2 regions of the Paenibacillus sp. VCA1 genome follow, and region 2 is predicted to be linked to the other one. Evidence: riboswitches for the same ligand, from Rfam matches in the RefSeq annotation. Region 2 holds a riboswitch; the other holds the start of a gene.
What was found. Region 2 has a riboswitch for cyclic di-AMP ahead of RJP21_RS11055 (3D domain-containing protein). Riboswitches for the same ligand answer to the same signal wherever they lie in the genome.
Positions count from the first base shown of each region.

Region 1: it holds a riboswitch for cyclic di-AMP, as region 2 does, so the genes downstream of both, RJP21_RS26480 (APC family permease) here and RJP21_RS11055 (3D domain-containing protein) in region 2, are expected to answer to the same signal.

Region 1 covers NZ_JAVLSX010000015.1:34,745-39,175, reverse strand. The annotation lists gene RJP21_RS26485 (SDR family oxidoreductase) at 1-321, shown strand, start outside; gene RJP21_RS26480 (APC family permease) at 450-2,273, opposite strand; cyclic di-AMP (ydaO/yuaA leader) riboswitch at 2,408-2,575, opposite strand; gene pdxR (MocR-like pyridoxine biosynthesis transcription factor PdxR) at 2,827-4,182, opposite strand; gene RJP21_RS26470 (DMT family transporter) at 4,338-4,431, shown strand, end outside.
Region 2 covers NZ_JAVLSX010000004.1:386,128-390,558, reverse strand. The annotation lists gene RJP21_RS11065 (NADH:flavin oxidoreductase/NADH oxidase) at 1-6, opposite strand, end outside; gene RJP21_RS11060 (polysaccharide deacetylase family protein) at 238-1,059, shown strand; gene RJP21_RS11055 (3D domain-containing protein) at 1,157-1,810, opposite strand; cyclic di-AMP (ydaO/yuaA leader) riboswitch at 1,819-1,973, opposite strand; gene RJP21_RS11050 (amino acid ABC transporter ATP-binding protein) at 2,170-2,892, opposite strand; gene RJP21_RS11045 (amino acid ABC transporter permease) at 2,879-3,538, opposite strand; gene RJP21_RS11040 (transporter substrate-binding domain-containing protein) at 3,681-4,431, opposite strand, start outside.

The DNA of each region.
Region 1 (4,431 bases), on a different contig from region 2:
GCATACCGGGGAGAAAAAACTTTGATCGATTACTCTTCGACCAAAGGAGCCATCGTTTCTTTTACGCGCTCGTTATCCTTAAATTTAATCGACCAAAAAATTCGAGTAAACGGCGTCGCACCCGGACCGATTTGGACTCCGCTGATCCCGGCTTCCTTTACCCCGGACCGGGTCAAACACTTCGGCACCGAGGTGCCGATGAAAAGAGCGGGCCAGCCTTTTGAGCTGGCTCCCGCCTATGTGTATTTAGCCTCCGACGACGCTTCGTACGTGTCGGGCCAAATTCTTCACGTGGGCGGCGGCGAGATGGTGGAGTCCTAGCCGAAAACAAAACGAAGCTGCTGCCATTCACCACAAAAAAGGATCGCGGACGAGTGTACTCGCCGCGATCCTTTTTTTGTGAACTTGAAACTGATGCCTCTATATATTTTGGGCTGCCGCTTCATTCTTTATTTTTTCAGATGATACGGTACGGTTGTCACAATGACGTCCTTGCGATACAGCAAATAGGTACGGATCATCAAACTCGTCTGGTTATGCAGCAAATTCTGCCAGCTTCGTTTCGGAATGAATTGGGGAATGATGACCGTCACCTGATAATTGGACTCGCTCGCCTTCCGATGGACCGTATCGATGAATTTGCTAAGCGGCTGGATGATGCTTCGGTAAGGAGAATGCAGCGTCACCAGGCGAACATCGGGACGCCACTTGCTCCATTTTTCCTCGAACCGGACTTCCTCTTCCCGCTCGAAAGGGATGTAAACGGCAATGATCTGGTCCGCTGACAGCGATTCCGCATAATTCAAGGAATGCTCAACAACATGCGTGATGCCGGATACGGGAAGAATGACGACGTTCCCTTCGATCGGTACCGCCGGTTCGCAAGTGGAAAGCCGCAGCTGCTCCCCGACCGCCTCGTAATGCTTTTTGATCCGGTGAAACAGATAAACGATCAACGGCAAAAATATTAAAATCGGCCAAATTTGCGGGAACTTGGTTACAAAAAACATCACCGAAACCGTGAAGCTGATCAGCGCGCCGATGGTATTGATCGTTAGCTTCGTCATCCAGCCGGCCGGCTTCTCCCTCACCCATTTTACGATCATGCCGGTCTGCGACAGCGTGAACGGGATGAACACCCCTACGGCATAAAGCGGAATCAAATGCTCCGTTTGCCCATGAAAGGCGATGATCAGGACGATCGAGAGCAGGCCGAGAATGATGATTCCGTTGGAATAACCGAGACGGTCGCCTCTTACCGTAAACATTCTGGGGATAAACCGATCTTTGGCCAAATTGACGGCAAGAAGCGGGAATGCCGAATATCCCGTATTCGCGGCCAGAATCAAGATCAAAGCCGTCGTTCCTTGAATAAAGAAATACATAAAATTGCGTCCGAAGGTTTCCTCGGCAATTTGGGATACGACCGTTTCTTTGGCATTCGGCGATATCCCCAAGTAATAAGCGAGGAACACGATGCCCGAGAACAGCAAAGCCAGCAGGATCCCCATCGCCATTAACGTTTTCGCGGCATTGTTCGGTGCGGGATGCTTGAAGTTAGGTATCGCGTTGGATATCGCCTCAACGCCCGTCAGGGCCGAGCTTCCCGACGCAAAAGCTTTTAGCAGCAGAAACAGGCTGATGCCCGCCACCGGCGTGCCAATCGGCGTATGAAGATGAGGCGAAACATGGCCCGAAACGATATTGTACAGCCCGACGCCGATCAAAATGAAAAGCGCAAAGGCAAATAAATAGACCGGGTACGCCAAAATGGTTGCCGACTCGGTAACGCCCCTAAGGTTCAAAAGAGTGATCAGGATAACGAACGTAACGGCGATCGCTACCTTGTACTCATGCAGCACCGGAAAGGCCGACGTGATGGCATCCGTCCCTGCCGACACGCTGACCGCCACCGTCAAAATGTAATCCACCAGCAAAGATCCGCCGGCGATCAGTCCAGGGTAAAGTCCCAAATTTTGCTTGGAAACGACATAGGCTCCTCCGCCGTGCGGATAAGCGAAAATGATTTGACGGTATGATAAAATGAGTGCCGATAATAATACGAGAACCCCGATGCCGATCGGGATCGAATACCATAATGCCGCCGAGCTAACCGTGATCAGCACCAACAGAATTTGCTCCGGACCATAGGCGACCGATGATAACGCATCCGAAGATAGTATGGCAAGGGCCTTCTTTTTGTTTAGCTTTTGCTCCCCCAATTCCGTGGACTTAAGTGGCCGTCCGATAAGGAGCCTTTTCAATGCCGCCATAAATGATTTCACCGCCACTGTTTAAGTTGAATGATCATGGATGTATCCTTATTGTTACCCATTTCGCCAAATTTGCGCACCAAAAAAAGCCGCAGGAAAGTCGGACCTTCCCGCGGCTTCATAAAACGCGCGACAAATCCTCTTTCATAACGCTTACGAGGTTAGCTGACGGATTCGGGACCGAAAGTATCCCTACACTCGAATCGATGCATCATCAAGTGATTCACCCCTGGGACGAAGCGCTCTCCCTTCATCCCGTTGGTTCCCCCGCTCCTAATTTCAGGATTAAGCGATTAAGGAATATTTCAAATCAGGTTTACATGTTCATGATTACGAATGAAATCTTACTCCTTCCGGACATTTGCTGTAAAGAGGCAAAGAAGCAAATTTAGGATTGAAAACGCGCAAAAGGCATTCGTGGCATCGCTTACAATCACTGTATTCGATGGATCTCTCGCTGTAACATCGATTCTCTGCTTCTAAATAGCATCCTTTCCGGGTTAGGGTTGGATGATAAACGGTGATTCGGATTTAATACTCGCTTCATCAATGCTCATTTTCCATTTTCATGCAAAAAGCGCCGAAGCAAAAGGATTCCCTCCCGGATCTGATCCGGTTCCAGATGGCCGTAGCCAAACAACAGCTTGCTGTTATGCCTTCCTTTACGAACGCAATGATACTCCACGGGAGTTACCCGGATCCGGTTCCGTCGGGCCTCTTGCCGAAAATGTTCGTCAAATGTCTGCCCCGGGAATTCGACGGCCAAATGCAGTCCCGCCGCGTCCCCCCATGTAAGCAGTCCCTCCCCGAAGCCGGCTTGAAGCGAATCCATAAGAACCTGACGCCGTTCCCGGTACAATTTACTCATCTTTGCGATATGGCGATCAAATTTTCGGGTATGCAAAAATTGTGCCAAAACGGCTTGTTCAAAAGGAGGATTTTGAACGTCCGTATACGTCCGCAACCTGCTCCAAGCACTTTGAAGCTCCCTCGGCAAAATCACGTAACCGATGCGAAGCGCCGGGAACAAAACCTTGCTGAACGTGCCGATATAGATGACCCGATCCGGATCCATGGCATAAAGAGGCGATGCCGGCTCGCCGACATACCTGAATTCGCTGTCATAATCATCTTCGATGACAAAGCTGCCGTTGTGCCGGGCAAAACGGATCAACGCCGCTCGCCTTGCCGCAGGAAGAATCGCCCCCAGCGGAAATTGATGCGAAGGCGTAACGTACACCGGACTGCCGTATTTTGCGGTCAATCCATCGGTTTGAAGCCCATATTCGTCAACGGGAACCGGCTTGACGGCGTATCCTTTACCGATGAATGTCTGAATCATTTCGATGTTGCATGGATCTTCAACTAATATTTCTTTGTCATTGTCGTACAAAAGATCCGCGATCAAGTGCAGCGCTTGCGTCGCCCCTGCAGTAATAAAAATATCCTCGGCTTCAACTTCAAGCCCTTTGCTCCGCATGAGCCAGGCGGCAATCTCCCGGCGCAGCCGCGGCAACCCCTGCGGACCGGTATATCCAAACAGATCGACCGACATTTCGCCTAAAACTTGATGCGATAACCGCTGCCAGGCATATCGCGGAAATTGGCGCAAATCCGGCTGGCCCGTCCTGAAATCCGCCAAAAATGAAGGGATCGGCGGCGTTTCCTGCCGCTGGGCTTTGCTTTGGGGCTGCTTATCCAGAACAAGTCCCCCGACGATTCGCGTGGCCGCTCCCTGCCGCGTTTCCGCATACCCTTCGGTAACCAGCATATCATACGCTTCGTTAACCGTATTTCGGGAAACGTTCAGCTCTTGGGCCAACGCCCGCGTCGAAGGAAGCGATTCTCCCGCTTTAAGGATTCCGGCCATGATCCGTTCGCTTAAGCTTTGATATAGTTGCCGTTTCAACGGAATTTCGCTCTCCCGATTCAAATGAATTCCCCACATAAGTCCTCCCACTGGATCGTATCAAATGAAGTTCAACTGGTTCTTTTCCCTTTTAGTGGATTGCAATACGATTGTAACAATCATTTCAAATCCACACCACCGGAGGAATTGAATTCATGGAACGATTAAAAGGATACTTATGTTTGGCATGCGCATTCGGACTGGCCGGCACCTCCGTCATTGCTGCGTCTTTCGTCAACGGAAGGCTCG
Region 2 (4,431 bases):
CGCCATGCTTTAGTCTCCTTCCAGCTAGTTATTGGTTATGCTGTTATTTTGCTCATCAGGACAAGTTTGCACACATTATTATACACCTTCGGCAGGGAAGATTGGTAAAGTGCGGTGATCGTTTCGACAAACGATCATAATTTCTGCCAATTCGGGACATAACAGTATAGACCGTTCATTTCATGGATCAGGATTTTGCAAAATCCTCGAATACATACTGGGAAAGGAGCCGCGAACGTGAGAAAAACATATCTCGGCAAGGCCTTATTGATGCTGCTTCTGATGAGCCTGCTTTGTCCCGAGGCCGGCCTTCAGGCCGCAAAGCAGGAGGAACCGCCAACCTCCGACAACGTACAGGAAACAAGCGCGGCTAACCGGACGGAAAAAAAGCAGGAAAAACAGGTGCTTACCCTGGGTCAGCTCATCAAAAAATATCCGGATACGTTCAAAATCCACGGCCCGCATGTCAAGCAAATCGCACTGACATTCGACGACGTCCCGGATCCCCGGTTTACGCCGCAGGTGCTTCGCATTTTGGCCCAAAACAACGTAAAAGCCACGTTTTTCGTCGTCGGCAGCCGGGCCAAAAAACATCCCGACCTGGTTGCACGGATCATGCGGGAGGGGCATGTCATCGGGAATCATTCCTATAACCATCCCCAGTTCCATAAACTGACGATGTCCGAATACATCGACCAAATCGTACGGACGGAGAACATTTTGTACGGATTGACCGGCTACAAGCCGAAGCTGATACGGCCGCCTTACGGCGACATCACCGAAAGCCAGCTGCGCTGGGCCAAACGGGAAGGATACAAAATCGTCAACTGGAACGTGGATTCGTTGGACTGGAAAGGCATCGGCAAGGAGAAGGTCAAAAAAAACATCATGGCTTCTGCCGGACAAGGCTCCATCATATTGCAGCATGCCGGAGGCGGAAGCACTTCCGATTTGACCGGAACGATCGAAGCTTTGCCGGAGGTCATCCGGGAACTGAAGAAAAAAGGATATTCTTTCGTTACGGTGCCAAAGCTGCTGAAGGTGCCAAAAGACAAATGACGCTTCAGCCGCAAAACGGCCCCCGCGATTGCCGTGGAGGCCGTTTTTGTCGTTGTGTATGTTGGAAAAAGCGCTATGTCAACGTTTCGGATTTCAGTTAATTAATGAAATACAGTTCGACGTCCTGGAACCCGAAGTTGCTTACTTCTTGCGGGCTGCCCGGCACGAAAATGTCGATGCGGTTGCCTTTGATGGCGCTGCCCGTATCTCTGGCCGTAGCGACGAACGCTTTTTTCGGAAGGCCCGGGAAGCTGTGCCCTGTTACAAGTACCCTTGTGCCGAGCGGGATAATGGACGGATCGACTGCAATCGTTCCAAGCTCGAGTGGATTGCCGAAGTAATCGACCGCTCCCCATCTGCCGTTTTCGTTTGCGGCTGAGGAATATGCTGTCGCCTTGACTTTCAGCGTTTTATTATAGGTGAAGGATTTACCCCAGGCTTCTACGATTTTTTGACCGGAATCCACGTTCAGCGATGCGGTGATCAGCTGCGGAGCCGGATCCGCAAATGCTTTCATCGTTTCGCCCGGAATGTTCAATTTCAAGCCTGCATAGATGTTGGTTGCCGGGATGTTCGGATTTGCGTTCATCAATTTGTTCATGTCCACGCCGTACTCTTTTGAAAGCGTGTAAAAGGTGTCTCCTTCCTTGGCTACGTGTACCGAATCCGCATGAATCGGAACGGCTTGTACCGCCAAGGTGATGCCGAGTGCTGCTGCCAGAATTTTCACTTTCAAAAATCTCTTTTTCATAGTTCCTCCTTAAAATCCATCGATGCCTGCGAGGTTAGCTGTCGGGTTCGGATTGAGGAGACAACCCTTCGTTCGAATAACGATTCACCCCAAGTGAAAAGGACTTTCACGGTGGACTTTGGTCCCCCGCACTTTGCGTTCAAAGTTTTGGCTCATTCAATATATCACAATTTTGTAACCAGTGCGCATGAAAATGTTACCATATTGCAATCTTTGGTTCGATAAATTCGGATATCAGTGGTTTTTCGTCATAAAAAACTTCTTTAAAAATGACATTCTTTTAAATAAAAGTTACGATTGCAAAACAAAAAAAGCCCCGGGCAAGAATGTCTCGCCCGAAGCTTGCGTCAATTCGGCTGTTACAACACTTTGCTCAAAAAATCTCTGGTCCGCGCATTTTGCGGGTTGCCGAACACATCAGAAGGCGTTCCCTCTTCCATGATCCGGCCGCCGTCCATAAAGATGATCCGGTCTCCGACCTCTCTCGCAAAACCCATCTCGTGCGTCACGATCACCATCGTCATGCCGCCTTCCGCGAGCTTTTTCATGACCTCCAGCACCTCGCCGACCATTTCGGGGTCCAGCGCCGACGTCGGCTCGTCGAACAGCATGACATGGGGCTGCATCGCCAGCGCCCGGGCAATGGCAATACGCTGCTTTTGGCCGCCCGAAAGCTGGGAAGGATACGCATCCTTTTTGTCCTCGAGGCCGACCGTCCGCAGCAGATCAATCGCGATTTTTTCCGCTTCCGCCTGCGGCATCTTTTTTACCTTGACCGGTGCCAGCGTAATGTTCTGCAGCACCGTTTTATGCGGAAACAGGTTAAACTGCTGGAACACCATGCCCATTTTTTCGCGGGTCAGGTTGATGTTATGCCGTTTGTTCGTAATCGATTCGCCTTCGAACGTAATTTCGCCGCTTGTCGGAACCTCCAGCAGGTTAAGGCAACGGAGAAATGTGCTTTTCCCCGATCCGCTCGGGCCGATGACGACGACGACCTCCCCTTTGGCGATTTCCATGTCGACGCCTTTCAAAATCTCCAGTTTTCCGTACGATTTATGCAGATCTTTAACGGTGATCATCCGTTCTTAACCTCCTTTCGAACAGGCCGAGCAGCTTGGACAACGTAAATGTCATGATGAAATACAACGCTGCGATGATCAAAAACGGCTTAAGGGTATCATAAGTAATGGTGGTAACGGCCTGCGCCTGATACATCAAATCGCTAACCCCTATAAACGACACGATCGAGGATTCTTTAATGATGGTAATAAATTCGTTGCCGATCGCCGGCAGGACGCTTTTGACCGCTTGCGGAAGGACGATATGCCTCATCGTCATCCCTTTGGTCATCCCGAGCGACCGGGCGGCTTCGGACTGGCCTTTGTCGACGCCTTGAATGCCCGCGCGGAAAATTTCCGCCAAATAAGCCGAGCTATTGATGGTCAATGTAATGGCGCCCGATTCGATCGGGGTGAATTTGACGCCGAACGCAACCAGGCCATAGTGGATAATAAACAGCTGCACCAGCATCGGCGTGCCACGCAAAAACTCGACCCATATCGAACCGATGAAGCGCAAAATCCAGATTCGGGACATCCGCAGCAGGGAAACGAGCATGCCGAGAATGAACCCGCAAAAAACGCCGATGACTGCAAGCAGCAGCGTATATTGAATGCCCGTTCCAAAATAGGAGCGGTACGTCCAGAAAGTATCGATAATATTCATATATCGCTTTGATCCTCCTTCAAAAATGCCGATTGGGATGCTGCTGCATGCGATGACCGTCCGGCATCGACCGACTGCGGCATCCCGGGCAGAAAAAATAGCGGAAATGACTTCCGCATATTTTTCCGCCGATCCTTATGAATTATTTTTGAACGGCGAGATCGCTCGCCTCGGATACGAATTGGTCGATTTTGTTTTCCGATTTCAAGCGGTCCAGCGTTTTGTTGATTTGATCGACAAGCTCTTTGTTGCCCTTTTTGACGCCGATGGCATAACCGTCTTCCTGATATTCCGGCACGGCTTCGGCGATCGTCAGCCCTTTGACGTTTTTAATGAATGCTTCGGCCACCGGCTTCTCCATGATGGAAGCGTCGACGCGGCCGGAATTCAGCTGCATGATAATGTCGTTGATTTTGCCGAGGCCTGTAATCTTGGCGCCCGGGATCGACTTCGCGATGTCTTCCTGGATCGAACCGGTTTGGATGCCGAAGGACACGCCTTCAAGCGACTTCATCGTTTTGTATTTGTCCTTATCCTGCTCGCGAACGACGACGGCTTGTTCCGCTTTATAATAATTGTTGGAAAAGTCCACTTCTTTTTTGCGGTTTTCGTCCGGCGTCATGCCCGAAATGACGAAGTCGACGCGTCCGCTGGACAATTCGCCGAGCAGCGCTTTAAAGTCCATATCTTTGACTTCGAGTTTCGCGCCCATATCCGCAGCGATTTGCTTGGCAATCTCAATATCGAAACCGACGATCTGGTCTTTGCCGTCGACCATTTTATGAAACTCGTACGGCGGAAAATCGGCGCTTGTCCCGAGGACGATCGTTTTGCTTTCCTTCGCGCTTCCGGTTGTATCCCCCGCCTGTTCGGAAGGTTTATTGCCGCAGCCT